DNA from 2 places in the Paenibacillus sp. FSL H8-0315 genome. Region 1 is predicted to be linked to the other one. Evidence: predicted binding sites of a transcription regulator. Region 1 holds the regulator's gene; the other holds the start of a gene.
What was found. The regulator LexA, encoded in region 1, represses DNA repair genes until DNA is damaged. The targets are predictions, from matches to a motif close to CGAACATATGTTCG.
Positions count from the first base shown of each region.

Region 2: the regulator LexA is predicted to act here: its motif matches at 3,365-3,378, upstream of MHB56_RS06990 (YolD-like family protein).

Region 1 covers NZ_JBBOTA010000001.1:350,149-359,292, forward strand. The annotation lists gene MHB56_RS01415 (hypothetical protein) at 1-250, opposite strand, end outside; gene MHB56_RS01420 (DUF896 domain-containing protein) at 300-509, opposite strand; gene MHB56_RS01425 (LysM peptidoglycan-binding domain-containing protein) at 619-1,032, opposite strand; gene lexA (transcriptional repressor LexA) at 1,284-1,910, shown strand; gene MHB56_RS01435 (L,D-transpeptidase) at 2,089-2,427, shown strand; gene MHB56_RS01440 (hypothetical protein) at 2,578-2,958, shown strand; gene MHB56_RS01445 (hypothetical protein) at 3,181-3,759, shown strand; gene MHB56_RS01450 (MBL fold metallo-hydrolase) at 3,865-4,647, opposite strand; gene MHB56_RS01455 (cupin domain-containing protein) at 4,648-5,139, opposite strand; gene MHB56_RS01460 (DUF5316 domain-containing protein) at 5,172-5,375, opposite strand; gene MHB56_RS01465 (hypothetical protein) at 5,802-6,488, opposite strand; gene MHB56_RS01470 (ferritin-like domain-containing protein) at 7,094-7,570, shown strand; gene MHB56_RS01475 (hypothetical protein) at 7,680-7,868, opposite strand.
Region 2 covers NZ_JBBOTA010000001.1:1,613,696-1,622,839, reverse strand. The annotation lists gene MHB56_RS07010 (cytidine deaminase) at 1-312, shown strand, start outside; gene MHB56_RS07005 (glycosyl hydrolase) at 489-1,964, shown strand; gene MHB56_RS07000 (PH domain-containing protein) at 2,037-2,525, opposite strand; gene MHB56_RS06995 (hypothetical protein) at 2,643-3,203, shown strand; gene MHB56_RS06990 (YolD-like family protein) at 3,418-3,753, shown strand; gene MHB56_RS06985 (hypothetical protein) at 3,750-3,914, opposite strand; gene MHB56_RS06980 (M15 family metallopeptidase) at 4,032-4,718, shown strand; gene MHB56_RS06975 (WGxxGxxG-CTERM domain-containing protein) at 4,794-5,270, shown strand; tRNA gene MHB56_RS06970 (tRNA-Leu) at 5,430-5,515, shown strand; gene MHB56_RS06965 (hypothetical protein) at 6,018-6,218, opposite strand; gene MHB56_RS06960 (M15 family metallopeptidase) at 6,907-7,191, shown strand; gene MHB56_RS06955 (hypothetical protein) at 7,532-8,365, opposite strand; partial or broken gene MHB56_RS29830 (LexA family protein) at 8,839-9,012, shown strand; gene MHB56_RS06950 (hypothetical protein) at 8,993-9,133, shown strand.

The sequences.
Region 1 (9,144 bases):
AGTACAGTACTACTCCCAGCCAATTAGCCAGCATGCCATTGCCTTTGGCCTGATCAATAGAACCAACTACCCAAAACATAGTGCCAAGTATCACTAACACTACCGGAAATGCAATGTTGCGACCTTTAAAGACTTCGGCATTCTGGGTAGGAGATTTAGAGGCATAAATCGTATCCTTGCCTTGTTTCTTTCTTTGCTTGTTGATTTGCTGTGTGTTGCGTTGAACCATTCTTTCCCAAGAACGGGCCATGTGCGTTCCCCCTAGTCATCCTGAAATATCTATGAAAAGGAACAGCGAGCTAATGTTTAAGCCCCTTGTTACCTTGTTCATGCTCATCGTTATCTACTACTTCAATAGTATTTAATTGTGCTCGGAAGTTATTGCGGATATTCCCCAGGTAAATTTCACGAAGCTTGGCGCGTTCCGCCACTTCCTCTTGATTAAGGCCTACGCTCTTCTGTTTGCGTGCCAATTCGTTAATTCGCGCGACCAACTCATCAATATTCAATACTTTCCCTCCCCCTATAAATTAATTCTAACTCTGCCATGAGAAAAAGAGCTTGTCAAGGTCTACTCCCTGCAAGCTCTACTGGTCATTCTATTATGTTCTCAGAAAATTAATAAATAGGTAAAGTAAGTATGTCTCCAGCGTTAATTTGACTACTCTTAATCCCACTTGAACGTTTAATTCCTTCTATATAAACAACTGTCTTCATATCAGCTGGTTTATTCTTAAGAGCAATACTCCATAGTGTATCTCCACGTTCAACCACAATCCGCTTCTCTTCCTTCATTATAGTCGTCGATCCTGCAAACACATTTCCCACTACTGTTAGGCCAGATAATACTAGCACGAAAATCAATATTAACTTAATAAAGAAATCTTGACGGAACAACGAAATCATCCCTCCAAGCAAACGTTCCGTTATCTCTTTCACCTTAGCGGAATTACGGGCAACGTCATTATGTCCTATAGATTCAACCACAGGGGCCTTGTCGTAGATGCTGCGGTATGTACTGTATTTTAGCATAATCATCATCCTCCAAACACTTGTTCTTACTTTCGAATTTATAATAACACGAACATGTGTTTTGTTCAATACTATTTCAGAACAATTGTTCTCTTTTTTTCGAGAGACTCAAGCGGTTCATTTTATTATCATTTGTCTACCATTTTTTAACTCTAGCAGATTAATATTTATAATAGTTAGAACTTATGTTTGTGCGAACGGTAGTTCTATGTTATAATTTTCCCAAACATTACTATATGGGGTTGATTCCAATGTCAAAGATTTCAAGTCGCCAGCTGGCGATCCTGGAATTTATACGAAGCGAAGTCCGCAGCAAGGGTTATCCACCTTCCGTCCGGGAAATTGGAGAAGCTGTTGGCCTTGCTTCCAGCTCCACAGTTCACGGTCATTTGGACCGGCTTGAGAAGAAGGGACTTATTCGTCGAGATCCAACGAAGCCACGTGCAATAGAATTACTAGGCCAAGAGGATTCAGAGAATGTTCACCAATTCGCGCAGACCATCTCACGGATTCCTGTTGTAGGTAAAGTTACCGCCGGGGTACCTATCACTGCTACAGAGAATATCGAAGACTACTTCCCACTTCCTACTCACTATGTAGGTGACAACAAAGTATTTATGCTGTCTGTCATGGGTGATAGTATGGTGGACGCAGGCATTATGAATGGTGACTATGTGATTGTTCGCCAACAACAAACAGCGGACAACGGAGATATCGTTGTAGCCATGACCGAAGAAGATGAAGCAACCGTTAAGACCTTTTACAAGGAACGTGATCATATACGGCTTCAGCCGGAGAATCCAGCTTATGAGCCGCTTCGCCTTAATCGCGTAACTATTCTCGGAAGAGTCATCGGATTGTTTCGAGATATCCACTAAGTATGCACTTCTAACATAAAAGGCTGTTCCGCATATGCGGAACAGCCTTTTTTCTACGTTTTTTTGCTTTTCCAACCACTTACGAACATTTGTTCCCAATGGCTAAAATGGCCATCTTCTATGAATAACCCTTTAGGCGTTCTGCTCATATCCTAATTAGAAAGGAGTGTTGCGTATAATGCCCAACTACCGAATTATTGTAGATCTGACCCAACGAATGTTATATCTTCTGGACAATGATATTGTGATTAGAGGTTTCCCTGTCGGCATCGGTAAGATGTTAACCCAATCCCCAGTGGGTGAATTCACTATTATTAACAAACAACCCGACCCAGGGGGTCCCTTCGGTGTTTTTTGGATGGGACTGTCTAAACCACACTACGGAATTCATGGAAACAATGACCCTTCCTCCATTGGGAAAGAGGTGTCCCACGGCTGCATCCGGATGTACAACGAGGATGTGTTAGCACTCGCTGCTATTGTCCCTATAGGCACACGAGTAACGATAAGAAATTAAATTCGAATGGAGGCTCGGCAACCCCCAAATCACATTAAAAAATGGGGGTCATTACATAAGTAAGTATTTTTTCATTAGCATACTAGGAGTTTGGTGATTATATGTCGAATATTGTTAACAGGATTGCAAATTGAAAAGGATGTGTTTAGTTTGAATAATTCAAAAATTAGAACCCTCGTCGATTTTAAAGTCGATGCACTGGGTAAGCTGTCCGGTTTACTTTTAAATGATGAACAAGCTAGTGGAAAAAAAGTGAATTTGCTCACCTCTTTTGGCAGCATTCAGGGAATCGTCTCTCCAACCGTCTCCAACAAAGAGGATGTATTTGATTTAAAATCTTTGATGGATGATGTAATTGTAGACGAATACATATCTTATTTGGGAGCAGAACACCCTGATAAAAATTTCAGCTATAACTTTGTTGTCCTCAATGACGTTACTGTAAGACCTTATGCTAGTTATGGGACTCCGATCGAATACAAACAGCTGATTGTTTATACCGATCATATCACTGCCTTCAATTTTCTATAGGTTTACATAATCACCTTAAAAAGCACTCTTGCAGCAACCCCCAATTTTGCATCATTTGCAGAATCGGAAGGTTTCTCTGGGTGCTTTTTTTGGGTTAATCGTGAAGCCGATCCTATAATTCCACGAATTTCCCTTTTAAAAGATACTAGTGGGGATCATTCAGGCATATCTTTCAATAAGCAACAATTTGAGTCTAATGAGATAACTAGGAGGTGTGATTATATGCTGATTATCCTGATGTACTTATTTGCTATTTTAGGAGTTGTTTTAATTCTAAGTGCCGCCATTATAAAATTGAAAACGCTATCTGCTTCATCTGAAATTTCTAAGCTAGTTAATGCGACCTCATCTTTTAACATCAGCTTCACCAAAACATTCATTCCCCCCAATCAATCTCACTTGATCGCACTTAACGAGCCTAATAAAAAATTAGCAATTGGCACCAAAAATCCGAAGAGTAACAAAAAAGCAGTAGCAAAGCTATACTCATTTGATAATGTAATGGGATCCGAGATTGTGGTTAACGCACTTACCCTTTCAAAAGTATCCAAAAGACATCAAAACAGCAACACTACTGCAACAAGTGCAGATATTAATGTCCTTAAGGACACCGATGAAGAAGCTAATGTGATTGAAGAGCTTACGCTTAAAATATATATGAACAGCAAAGAAACGCCTGTGTATTGTATCTCCTTCTTGCCGGGTTTATTGCCTATTCAACAATCCGACAACCAGTACAAGGAAGCTTACTCCCAAGTACAACAATTGCATGCACTGTTCAGGTCAATCGTATCTGAATAATTAAGTTGTTTTTTGCGCAATAAGATGTGTGAATTATTTTTCGCAAAAGCCTTTGATGTAGACACCATATCGCCATACCCTCATTTGTTTTCGACATAGAAAAATCTAAAATTGCACACTAAACCCATCAAACTGGTGAATGCCCGTACCATGTGCTACTACCTTTTGCTCACGTAACTCACGAACCGCCTTTTCGACCTCTTGTAAAATAGATGGATCTAAACCCAGTGTATTATGAGAACCGAATACTTGGGTAACTCCTGGAATTTCCGTAATCTTTTCTAAGGATGCCACTAAATCAACCGGACTAGTCGAAGGGTAAAAGGCATAGATTGGCGTAACGTCATACAATAAATCACCTGTAAACAGATATCCGTTGGCATGATCAAAAAGGCTGATATGACCTGGCGAATGACCTGGTGTATGGTAAATTTCTATTTTGCGCCCACCTATGTCGAGCACATCCCCTTCTTGTAAAAGAGCTGTTGGTTTCCCTTGAAAAGGTATGTAGGTGTTAGGATCAAAGGTTTCAGGAACAGGAAGGGTGATGTCCCGGCTCATATCTTTTCGAATCTGGGCAAGGGACAAGCCTTTTATTCCGTTAATCAGCCAATCCTCATCCGCTTTATGAACATAGATTGTCTCGAATTGCCCATGACTGCCAATATGATCTGCATGCACATGCGTAGTTATGACAGCGATAGGTAAATCCGTTAACTGATCCGTTATTCTTTTTATATTATCAATACCTAATCCCGTATCAATTAACGCGGCTTGTTTTTGCCCCAAGAGTAAAAAAGAATGCACCTTTTCCCAATGTCCATATTCACTGATTGCATAGGTGGTTGGATCAATTTCCGTTACTGTAAACCAACGATCTTTAATCAATTACGCTCCCCCATTCCATTTTTCCCTTACATGCTCTTCTCCCTTACAGTAATCCGCCTGTTCATCTGCTTGATAGATTTCTTGATAGGGCAAAATGTTGATTTTTCCTGAGTCTGGATATTCGCAAACATCTATTCCCTGATTCGTTCGGAGATCCAGATACCTGCATGGTGCATCGGAATGATTATAAAGCTGGTGCGCCCCTTCCGGTCCCATTTCAAAAAATATTACATCCCCTTCAGTAACCTCCGTAAAACCCTCGGGCGTTCTTAACATCGCTTTTCCCGCTAAAATCACAAATATCTCTTCAGCATTTCTATGAAAATGATAAGGAAAAGAATATTTATCAGGATCTAAAGATCTGATATCAAAAACTAAATGCTTGGAGCCCACCATTTCAGCTAATCTTTCACTCGTATGCCAAGCAAACTCTGGGATCGGGGACTGTTTTTGTGTAAAAGATACCGTATTTTCATTAAAAATCTTCACCATCTGCAACACTCCTCCTTATGTTGTGCGTTCATTTACAACAAATAAAGAATCCCAGCTACAGCTAATGAAATAAGACCACCTAAAGCGGACCAATTCGCTACTTTGTTTTTAGCTTTACGGTCTTGCTTAGATTCCGAATAAAAGTTACCTCTTTGTTGTGTACCTGTCGTGAAGGCTCCAACACATATACCTGAAATTATAAAGAAGCCCAATCCTATGTAAATAAAAATTTGCATGAACTTACTCCTTCCCAGGAAAGAATTAGTTATCTATATATAAGATATTTTAACATTAAATCCCTCTACTACGTGCCATGACTTTCGGACCCAGATGACGCTATTTGCTAATTTTGAGCCTTTGAAGCATGGTTTCGGACTCCAGTGACGTTATTCCTAAGGATGAGGCTCATATTGAGTGTTTTTAATGCTAATAGCGACTAAGGAGTCCTTTAGTATCCCAAATGTGTGGTAAAGTTTCGTATAAGGTCTGCTGGATCCTATAGCAGGCTCATACGCGAAATTTGCAACCTCAGCAAACGAAAATTGGCGTTCGAATGAAGTAAGGTACCAAAAAGAAGAAGAAGTGTGCCAACAACCATTTTTTTGATTATGGTTATGGCACACCCCTTCTACTCCGCACAACTCCTACGGCTCTGATCACACTTAATTCCTTTCAAGTTCAAGTGTTGCCAGTGAAACCATCACCCAAGGTGCAAACTTCGACGAATCCCCCTTAGGATTGTGTATCCGAAAAAGAAAAGCTTCCCCCGCCTGATTCTTCCAGACCATATAATCTTCTATCCCTTTATCACCGGTTGCCTGCAGATATAGTTCAGCAAAACCTAGAGGATGTTCAATTAGTTCCCCGCTATGGTCGTTGGCTTTGCCAATTGCAGAAAGCTCGGCTTGTCCCTGTTGCTTCAGAGCGGTGAGCTCGTAACCGGCAGGCAAGTGTTCAATTTCGGCATAATAGGTTGGATCCTCAGTTAATGATAAACGACCAGACTGTGAGTCTAGTGTGAAATCCTGAAAAACATACAGGGAATATCCATCACCTTGCTCAAGTGTACCTTCTTGCCCTGAGACCCCTCCCTCCTGTTCACCAAATGCTTTGGTCTTTGGCCGATCGGATGCTAGAGGATCAGTGGCCTCCGGACTGGCGGACTCCTGCACCTCCATAGAAGGAGTAGCAGAAGGTTCAGGAGTGCTTGTAGCTTCAACAACTGGCATTGTCGCTGCATTTGATGCTGTAGGTTTTGCCTCGTCTGTTGTTTTATTGTTACTACATGCACCGAGAATTGAGGAAGACAGAAGAATACTAATAACTGTAGTTAATAATATTTTTTTCATTACGCACCTCCTTATTACTATATTAGTTATTACCCACATGAGTGACGTGTCCTCTTATTCTTCAAACCTTTTCTCAATTTTATTGCTACGGATTGAAAAATTTCAAACAATCGACTCGTTCTTATTTACAGCTATGGAGTTGTGCTCGAAATTCAAATTGTTCCCGGACGATTCGGGCACCTACTATCTTAATAGGCAGACACCGGAGGAGCTCGTAAAAGCATGATAATCCCATCGCTACAAACACTTTAAACCAACAATTTAAGATTCTCAAACCCAACAGGGTTTGGGTCATTGTCATTATATATATTCCTTGCCGGGGATGTCGGTTGTATCTGGCTAGCGTAATGAATCTGTGAACACGTGAAATCATAGGATGGCGACTGGAAAATCATAAGGAAAACCAATTGTGCGCAAACGTCGATAAGGTATCTTTCACCTGCTCGTTTTGCTGAGCAATTTACTAGAAAATCTATTTCTTACCGTCCACTTTATTGACTTTGGTCTAATTAAGAAAAAGTAAGAAGTGAGATCATACTCATACAATCAGTTAGCGAGCATATGATTGTTGATAGAATACTTATAAATTATTGGAGGTTGTGCTAATGTATATGGTGTATCCTTATTGGTTCAGATCTCAATTTGTCCCCATTTGGGCAACTTCAACTCAAGAGGCTCTTGAATTAATGAGGACTTCAGTCCAAGGTGAACGAAATGACGAACTTTTTTATGACCAACTCATTCAACTTGCTCCGAATAAAGAACAAGCTGAAGTTATTACTTCTATTCGGAATGATGAACGTGGGCATAATCTTATGTTTCGACAAATGTACAGAGAATTGACAGGACATGAAGTGACAGGAGTTAGCGACGAAGTCCCTGAACAAGTTAATTCGTATAACAATGGTTTGCAAAAAGCCTTTCAAGGTGAATTGTCAGCGGTTGAAAAGTATCGAAAGATATGGTTCGGTCTTCCGTATGGCGTTTATAAGGATACTTTATATGGCATTATTCTCGATGAGCAAAAGCATGCAGCGAAGTATAATAATTTATTGATACTAAATTCAGCTGCAAATCAGTAGTCATTGTATCGACTGCCCTTCAGAAATACACAACTTTTCTTTCATAATATTAAGCGTGTCCCCTCTGCCTTCTCTCGAGTGCAAATGTAAGTCTTATCTTGTACCTGTGTCATGACGGCGCCTTCCCTAACACGTTGAACTCATCCACATTCTCGATCCAATCAAATGTCCCGCCCACGATGTGTGTGAACGATGCGTCAGCTATATCCATACCACCATTATTCCCCGCATTTCTTTCTGATACTTCGTATATGATCGAACGTTTACTTTCCAACTGTCGGACTTTGGTCTGCAGCACAATTCCCTCAAAACCATATTCTTTGCCTTCATCCTAATAATCCACTTTTCGCTATGCAGCTAAGCTAGATGGTGTTAAGCCTTCTGGCTTTTTTACATTTTAGTCAAGAACGAATTCAAAGGTAACGCAAGCTTTGGATTCGCCTTTGAATTGATTATCGATAACGAAACATACGAGTGAAATTTATCAAAAGTTGCCGAGCTCGCAATTCAAAAACTCAATCATTTGACTGAGTCATAGCATTCTCCATTATAAGAGGCTAAGAAGTTTCACCTGTCGCGAAAATGGCTTGTCCCAAGTTGGAGAGCATTCTTATAGTCCAATTCATAAAATCGTTTAGCCAGCTTATTACCCCTTTCAAGCTTTGGAATAACACGTTTAGGTCATGGTAGCATAAGAATCACAGCGCACATACACACATATTTCAAAGAAAATAAATGAAAGCAGTATGGAGAAATTTGAAGCTCATATGAGAAGTATCCTCGAATGATCACTACATTTTTGGGGGGCATTACGGGGGCGTCCATAAACCTCTACAATATCTCCTATCCTTACCCCCACACACAAAAAAACTCAACACCAAAGGCGTTAAGGGTTTAAAGGTTCTAGTAAAGCGTCATATATTGGTTGCTTTCCCAATCGTGAACCTAAGTCCGGTTTACAGTTTGCCCTTTTTATAATGGTCTGAATAGTACCTAACTCCGTTAAAATAAAGGGTTCTCTGAGAAAACGATTACGGATTTCATTGTCTTCCTTCTATTATTTGTGAGCATTTTGTGGGCGTTTATGTGGGCAGGAAATATAGCCCAATTTTCAATCAGAAGAGGTACTACAAATGCAATTGAAGATTTCAATCTAGGGAATAGAATCCAGAACATCGCTATCTTAAAAGTGGCTTAAAAATCGTATTGGGAGAATCATCGCCATTAAAATTAACTGTAGATATCGGATAACCATCGCTAATTGGCTTCGCTCCGGAATCATTGGTGGATGAATCATAGGATCTATTGCCTCCGTGAGGGAAGAAATTTAATGTATGAACAAAAACCCTGCTACCATCATGGTCAGCAGGGTTTTATTATGACGCTTACTCGTGGAGTTGATTACAGATAAAACAAAATTTTTTGAGCAGCAAAAGAGCAGTTTAGGTTATCCCTGTGATGACTCTTCTACATGGTACAACTCCTAACAGCAGCAATACAATATTACACAGCTTATCTACTGCTAAAGGACAAGAAAAAAAGAACCATAAAACGTCGCCCGCGCGGCAAACGAA
Region 2 (9,144 bases), 1.3 Mb from region 1:
CGTACTAAAACAGGAGAGATTTTTACAGCGGTACATGTGGAAGCCAGTATGGGGAGGATTACAGTCTGTGCAGAAGCGATGGTGATTGGCAAAGCGATATCCGAAGGTTATAAGGAATTTGATACGATTGTTGCGGTAAGGCATTCTGATCCAGACAGCGAGGAAAAAGAGATTAAAGTAGTCTCTCCCTGCGGCATGTGCCGAGAGTTAATTGCGGATTATGGAATAGACTGCAAGATAATTGTATCGGAGGATGACCGATTAGCTAAATATGAAATCGCTGAGCTATTGCCTTTAAGGTACACGAGATAAGAAAAAAAGTAATGAGGAGCCGCGGAGCTCCTTTTTTTTGTTGAGCCGTGAATTTATTCAGCAGTTCCTTATAATCGTCCCAACTTATTTTACAACTTCATGTCCATTCGCTGAGTTCATGTCATTATTGTCCCCATACTATAACTTAAAAAGATTTAAAAGGATGGTGAGAATAGATGGAGCAGCGGATTATTCGTCAGATGGTTGATTCAGCATCAAGGTTCGTGGGCGATGTGCAGTGGCAGATGGCTTTTCGCAGATTACAAATGGCTCCGGCGGATTCGGGGCTGTCGTCCTCGGCTCAGCTATTGCTGAATACCCTCTATTACTTGCAGGGAAAGGGTGTGATAAGCGGCCAACATGATTATTTGGAAAGTGCAGATGAGCTCATGGAGAAGCTTAAAAATAGCAGCGGGCAATATGCTGCGCTGCATGGCTACGAGCTGGGCGCAATCAATAATCAGTCACAGGCTCTAATTGACAATCAACGGAATTGGGTCGTCAGCAGTGCGATACGCTGGTCTAGGGCCGGCGGGATCGTAACGATGTGTTATCACGCTGCATTACCGGGGACAGCGCCAACTTGGGGGAATGTAAATACGAGCCTAAGCAATGCTGATTTTGATAAATATATAACCCCAGGTACCACCCAGTATAATGCTCTGTTAGCTGATCTGGATAAGATAGCCCTGTCGCTGAAAAAGCTTAATGACGCAGGGGTTCCTGTACTTTGGCGGCCGTATCATGAAATGAATGGTGGATGGTTTTGGTGGGGGCAAAAGAGCAATTACGCTGCATTGTGGAACCTTATGTTCGATCGTTTTACCAATTATCATAAGCTGCATAATTTATTGTGGGTTTGGAGTCCAAATGCAAAAAATCAGTGGTGTGATGAGCCGGCAGAATACTATCCGGGCAGTGATAAGGTAGATGTGCTGGCGCTCGACATTTATGACGCGGATTTCAAGATTAGTCATTATGATAATTTATGGGATCTGGGTCGTGGCAAGCTGATTGCGATTGGTGAGAATGGAGAGCTTCCGTCTGCTGAACTGTTGTCCAAAACACAGCCCAAATGGTCTTATCAGCTGACCTGGGGGAAACTCCTCTATGAGAAGAATACCGATGCTGTGATAAAAGCTTTTATGAACGATAAAATGGTATTCACACGAGAGGAGTATGCTGCTGAGGCCGCCGCTTTCGCTGCTATCGGGGATAGTGTGCTGGAGAGTGGATTATGTGGCCAATATTACAATAACATGACGCTCAGCGGCACGCCTGCACTGTTGCGTACGGATGCCAATATTAACTTTTCATGGAGACAAGGTTCGCCTGATCCTGCCATTCGTGTAGATGCGTTCTCTGTGCGGTGGAGTGGGAAGCTGACGGCTGCTTTTAGCGAGGTGTATACCATTTATTCCTACTCTGATGATGGGATACGGGTATGGATTGATGGCGGGCTAGTCATTGATAGTTGGGTGAATCAGAGCGGCCAGGAACGAAAAGGGAGTATAAACCTGATTGCAGGTAAGCCGTATGAAATAAAGGTGGAGTATTATGAGAATGCGGGCGACGCCCGGGTTGTTTTGCAGTGGGAGAGTCCGAGCCAGATCAAGGGGGTTATCCCAGCGGGGGCATTTTATCTTCCATAAAAAGAGTACTTCAAGTATGCAAGCGCAAGCAAAAAGCCCCGGTTTTCCGGGGCCTTTTTACGTATGAACGTCTTAAATTTGCTCGCGGTAGCTAATGTTGTTGGCGATCTTCTCGTCACGAACGGCTTTGCGCAGAACATCTTTGACGGTTTGGGCATCATGGATTTTTCGAAAAAGAAGCTGAGGCGCTGAGGCATCATCAGAAAATACAGTTAATGACCCAATGCCAAGCATCCGGTCCATGATAGACTGTTTTACGGATAAATCGCGTACGCGCAGCAATTCGATTTCTTCAACATTTTTACCGATAAGTCCGGTCTTTACCATAATACGCTGACTTGTAATGGTATATGAAGTTGTGTTAAGTCCTACGATTCCTTTGAGTCGATCCGAGATGCCGGCAGGTTTGCCTTTCCAGAGCACGACTTCTTGAATGACATGATTATCTACTGCGGGTCGATGAGCGGTTACTGGAGCAGTGCCGTCAAGGCTGGTTCCACATTCTCCACAAAATTTAGCGCCCTGCTTGTATTCCGCTCCACAGGTGGTGCAATAAGGCATAAATACTCTCCTTTCCTGATCACAATTAAAATAATTATAACATAACAGTCATTTTACATATATTTCATTTGCGCTTTACACAAACCGACATTATCCTGTTAAGTGGAGGGATAAATAATGAAAAAAGCTTTACTAATAGGAATGCTGATGATGACTGTCATCCTTAGCGCCTGCAGCAATAATTCAACTTCATCGGCACCTGCCACGGAGGAAGAAGTGCAGGAGACCGTGCAAAACTTCTACAATGAAATGTCTAAACTTGAAGAGTCAGGAAAAACTTCTTTAGCGGAGTTCAACGAAGCCATTGCTGGTTATTCAGCAGGAGAACTCACGGACAAGCAGTTGGAGAAGAAAATTAAGCAATTCCAGAGTACCGCAACTGATTTATCGAATCAAGCCGAGAAAGTAAAAATTTCCTCCAGCTTGCCTGAAGACATTCGTAAGTTGCTCGAAGAGTCTAAAGTTGCCTTTGAAAGTGCTTATTCTTTAAAAGAAGAGGCCTCTCAAGGTGCTGATTCCGCAAACGTTACGGCTGAGCAATTTAATGAATTGAATCAGAACGCTGATGTAGCGATGTTATTCGGTATTTCCAAGCTTAACGAGGCAAGAGAAGCAACAGGACTTATAGACTCCGAAGGTCAGGCTACCTCAGAGTCTGGGGACGTTGTTCAAGAATAAATCAAATCAGGCGCTGCGCAGTTTATCTGTCAGCGTCTTTTTGCTGCGAATTTTAGCTTGAATAGATATACATTAATATACATCTTTTGAATAAAGAGTGACCCTTAAAAAGGTATCTTTTTCCTGATTATTGATTAATATGCGAAGATACGGATATAATACAAACATACGTTCGTGTTTAGAGGAATAGATATATAATTAAGGAGGGGTTACCATGGGCAAAAAGCTGGAGAAAAACGGGCTGTGGGAAAGCAGCCGCATGATGCTGCCGGAGCATAAGATACGAATTATAAGAGATGAACGGGAAACGCTGCGCCGCATCAAGCCTATTCTGGATGAGCAGAAGCTGGAGGAGATTGAATGTACACTGGCTTTGTCGTTGCGGAGTCATGTACGAGTGACAGTTGTTCTTTTTGACCCTTTTGAAAATACGATGTTAAGTGGTTTTGTGACTTCCATTCACACCCACTCGCGTGAGTTTAAGCTGCAGTGGGCGGAGGAATGGAAGTGGATCGATGTGGATGATATTGTCGAGGTCTACATCGTTTAATGCTGAGAACCGTTGCCTTCGCTTTTCTCATAAGCGATTAAGGTAACGGTAGGGTTACCGGTCAGATGTGCAATGGAAGCTTCAGCATTCCGAATAATTTCCAGTGCTTCTTCCTGTTCACTAAGGGCTGCAACTTTATAGCTATCGCTATGAATATCCATATGTCTCCCACCTTTCCTTAAATATTTTGTCCTTTTTTGTGGAAATCATCCTAAAGGGGACAGGGGTACAGGCAAATAGGGCAGCGGCATCATTGAATATACCAAAGGGGTGATTCTATGCTGACTTTGGAGCAATTGAGGGAAAAATCCGCGGCGCGTCTGGTCGGGCTTCATCCTGTCTTGGCGGCAGGTGCGAATGTTTTGATTCAGCAAAGCCATGCGAGAGGAGTCCCTATCGTTATTACTCAGGGTCTACGGACCATTGCTGAGCAAAATGCTTTGTATGCGCAGGGTAGAAGCAAACCAGGACCGATAGTTACCAACGCTAAAGGCGGTACCAGCTATCATAATTATGGTCTTGCGTTTGATTTTGCGCTTTTGCTGCCGAATGGCACTAGCCTTTCTTGGGATATCAATCGTGATGGTGATAAGGATAAGACAGCAGATTGGCAAGAGGTTGTACAGGAGGCTAAGCGGCTTGGTTTAGAATGGGGCGGGGACTGGACCTCTTTTAAAGATTATTCACATCTGCAAATGACTTTCGGTTTAACTATAGATCAACTTCGGGCAGGTAAACGTCCAACGACGGACCAAGCCAAAGAGGCTTTAAAAAAGATTACCGGAGGGGATGATCAGGTGAACAAAGACGTTACAGTGACCATTAACCTAAACGGCCGCAAGCTTACCGATGGCGTTCTCGATACCGGAACAACCTATGTACCCATACGTGCGCTGGCTGAGGCGCTTGGAGCAAAGGTTACTTATGATGCTGTGACTAAGACAGTTAATGTAGTAAAAGAGTAAAACCACCATGCATAGACAGTGCCGTCCAAGGGGAAATTATCAGTGATAACTAACCTTAAAGGGAGGCATAACACTGTGAACAAGCTGATAACAAGCCTTGCATGCGGTACTGTATTATCAATGAGTCTAATGGGAGCTAGCTATGCATCAAATGCCGTGGGATCAGCAGCATTGGGCGGTATCCCCGCCGCGAATACCGGGATGGATGGGACTGCGGAACACACTCGGATGATGAACACGGAAGGCAATTTAATGAACGGCACCACGGGAACAATGAATCAGCATGAGAGCATTATGAAAGATAAGATCCGCATCGATGATAATTACAGACCTAACAACTACAACACCAATAACTATAATGACACCAGGAACAACTACAGAACCAACAGCACTGTCAACCCGGCAACCAATACCACACAGACCGGCAAATACCGTGCAACTAGTACAACAACGAATGCTGCAACTAACAAAGGATCTAACTGGGGCTGGCTCGGTCTGCTTGGACTTTTGGGTCTTGCCGGAATGAGAAGCAGAAGTGACGAGCGTAGATAATCCGCGTTTATAATAACCCGTATCGGTTCTGGCTGAACGGGTTATTTTTATTGTGAATAATTTTTTTTCGAAAAAGGATTGCGCGTTATCGATATTCATGATATTATATTTCTTGTCGCGTTATATGTGAACAACGTATGAAGCTTCAACACATAATATGCCGGGGTGGCGGAACAGGCAGACGCACAGGACTTAAAATCCTGCGGTACGTGAGTACCGTACGGGTTCGACCCCCGTCCTCGGCATCACAGTGAAAACCTTGAGAAATCAAGGTTTTTTTGTTTTTTTTATTGGTTTCGGAAAAAATTCCAAAGCAAAGGATGATAATATTGGACAAATTAAAAGCACTTGATAAGAACTTTGTCCCTATAGTAGAACCCCAGGTAAAGCTTCCAATAGCGTTCTCTCTTTGTTTGTCAGAATAAACGCTGATTTACACATATCTAAGTTCTCCATCTTTTATTTGGGCAAGCATACGAGTTACAAATGAATTTGTATCAAGTCAGCAGAAATTCTCAAAAATAATAAAGGCGCTGATGAAACAGCAAAAGCAGTACTTGAACAGTATGAGGCAATTCTATTAAAGCATAAGTCCGATCTCACCGTTCTCCAGCAGCAGCTATCTGATGTCGATATGCGGATTGCGGAATTGGAGAAGTAAATGAGAAAGACACGATATCTCAGTATACAAGATTTTTCATGACACAAAGTCGGGCATTTATGTAAAAATATTTGATTCAAAGCAAATTAAAGATGCTCAAATAAAGGCTGACTATTAACTGCTTGTTTATTACACATGTTATTGTTCACCTTACGTATCACTCTTGGTGGCATCCTGAGATGAAGTTCTGTTGATGTCGCCGGATGTTTTAGGGAAATTCCTTGCCCATACCTTATCGACAGATCCATTAATGAGATCCATTGCTTTTCTTCCTCTTTCTTTGGCATAATAAAAACCTCTTCATTCCATTACCATAATTATACATTATTTCACTGTATCCTCCTTAAATGCCCTAGAGTTAACGGTGGTCATCAAATCCGCAGTGATTACGAAAAGAAGTGCTAGTTAATTCGGAAAAACAATAGAAAGGGGCGAATTATAATGACTAAATCACAAATCGCTACGTCAACAGTAGGTGCAGTACTTATTCCGACATATGATTATTAATATGGGGAGGCGGACGAAGTCGTAACCATCATGGTCGCGCTTTTATTATCATGGATTGGTTATCAGGTATTAGAGCAGGCAAGAAAGACAACACCCATGCTAGTAAATACGGAATTGATGGAGTCTCCCGAACATTTTTTATGTTACTGCTTCCGGCTGATGGATATCTTTTGAACATGGTGTTTGGACTGCCTGAGGTTTGGAGCGCTGTCCATCAGTAACCTATTTCATGTTTTACAAAGCATGAGTCCTAACTTAATTCGGACAGTGTGGGGAGATTCACTTCCATTAACTGTCTTGGATGTAGTGCTCAAGTAGGGAGGTAGTGAGTTGGATAAGAAAGTTAAACGCGCTACCAGCAGAAAGGGAGGCGATGATTAATGTCTCTGACACTGGATCGAGTAAAGAGTAAATCATCTACGAGATTTATTGGTTTCCATCCCGTTATTTTAGCTATCACAGTTTTAATTGAACGCTGTTACACTCGGACTGCCTATCCGTTTCACTCAACTATTTCGAACTATTGCTGAGCAAGTCGCTCTAAATGCACTAGGAAGCATTAAACTCAGCTTTAGTGTTATCAATGCAAAGGGTGGAACTAGTTATTATAACTTTGGACTAGCTATCGACCTTGCAGTGTTACTACCCGATGGGAAACAAGTATCTTGGGATATAAAACGTGACGGTGACGGTGGTAAAGTGGCTGATTGGACGGAGGTAGTTCAAGAGGCAAAATCTTTTGGCTTCAACTGAGGCGATGTTTTTTTTCTTAATAAGGATGCACAGCATTTTCAAATGACCTCTGGACTGACAACCTCACAACTACGTGCGGGTACTAAGCTGACTGAAACGGAAATGGCTAAAGATTTGACTAATATAGAGCGGTACAAGGAAGCGGCGAGTTTCTTATGACAGTATTGGTTTAATTTATGGTATCTTTATGGTACCAAGATGGATTACGACGGAATCGTAGAGGGATATACACCAGACTCAATTAAGATTGCTCGTGCCCATTTCGTGCGAGTGCGATTTGAATTTTGAGCAGTGATAAGAACACCCCGCCAACCTTTATTGGTCGGCGAGGTGTTTTTATTTATTCAATTGTGTATTCACTAACTTCAAATGTAAGTATCTTATCGTGTACAACATATTCTGTACGTTTGCTGAAAGGGCCTTTGTTGTTCTCGTGCTTATCTATTCCATAACGTGCAGATTCCGAAGCACTGTCGTACCAATTTAGGAATGTAGTAACTTCTGACATTGGTAGATCAAATTCTTTTTCTAACCCAGTGGTTAGAGTTACTGTCAAAATTGCTCTGTCACCTGTTGGAACTTCCGGAGTAGCAGATGGAGTTGGTACAGGCGTGAAAGTTGGTTCTGGAGCAGGAGTATAATTCATTTTTATTTCACCAATAGTAACAAAATAAGAGTATCCATTATTTTCTGATATATTTAATCTGTATTTTTTATACTCTTTTTCATTTTTAAACGCGAATACTTTGTCCACTGATGTAGTCCAACCAGTAATGTTGTTTTGGGTGTCAAGAACAACCCAGTTTTCCCCATCCCATGCTTCAAAAATCCAATTTTTAGGTGATTCTTTTGCTACATTCTCGTTTTTGCCACGAGCTGTTAGAGAGTAAGAGTTAACAATTTGTGGACTTTCAAATTCATAAGCTATCCATCCATTTGGCACACCTTCTTTAGAAGCCCACCCATAGTCGTTGTTGTTATTGTTAAATGCGTTGAATGCTTGATGGTCAATACCCCATTCGCTACTTGCACTTACCACTCCAGATGGAGAAGTATTAGATGTCATTACCGGAATTAAACTTGATACTGTTGTGGTATTTGCTTTAGTAATAGAAACAAAACTAAATAGCAGAAGTAAGGATAAAATGATAGGTACGTAAATTTTCTTTTTCATATGTATCTCCTTTAGTATGTTTATAGGAATCAAAGATACATAAATGCAACAAGAACAGTCTAAACAAAATTTCTTAAATATGTAATTAAAAGAGTATTATATTTATTAATTCATAATAATTACATTTGATAATGGGATTTCTGTTGATTAAGAACGCATGTTTGGTCATGATAAGAACATATGATCTTATTTTTTAGGGGGTTATCAACATGCAAATGCAGAATGGTCAAACCATTGAAATTGTTTACTTAGATAAGTTGGCAAGATTACTCAATGTAAAATTGAAATTAAAGGTATGAAGGACGGCAAGATTGGCGCAACTTGCTTAAACACTAGTGCCCCAAGAGTATTTCTAGCGGAAAGTATATTAGCTTGGCAGGCAAGTGATAAAGGAGCAATTACATGAAGCCATTAACGGATAAAGAAAAAGAAGTCCTTGAAGCGTTGATTAAGATGATCAAAGTCAATCACATCCACCTACTTTGCGGGAGCTTGCCAAGGAGGTAGGATTGTCATCTACAGCGGTAATACATGCGCACATGGAGCGCCTGGAGATTAAGGGGTACATACAGAGAGGTAAGAACATGCCACGAGCGTTGAAAGTTATTAAGGGAGTCGACGAAGACAATGAAACCACAACAGCGTAAAAAACTTGAAGGTAATGGTCTTTGGGAGGGAAGTCGGATGATAATGCCTGAACCTAAAAATAGGATTCTGGACGATTCGCTTAAAGAAGAGGTGCGATCAAAGCCTGATTTAAAACTATAAGTGGTACTTTC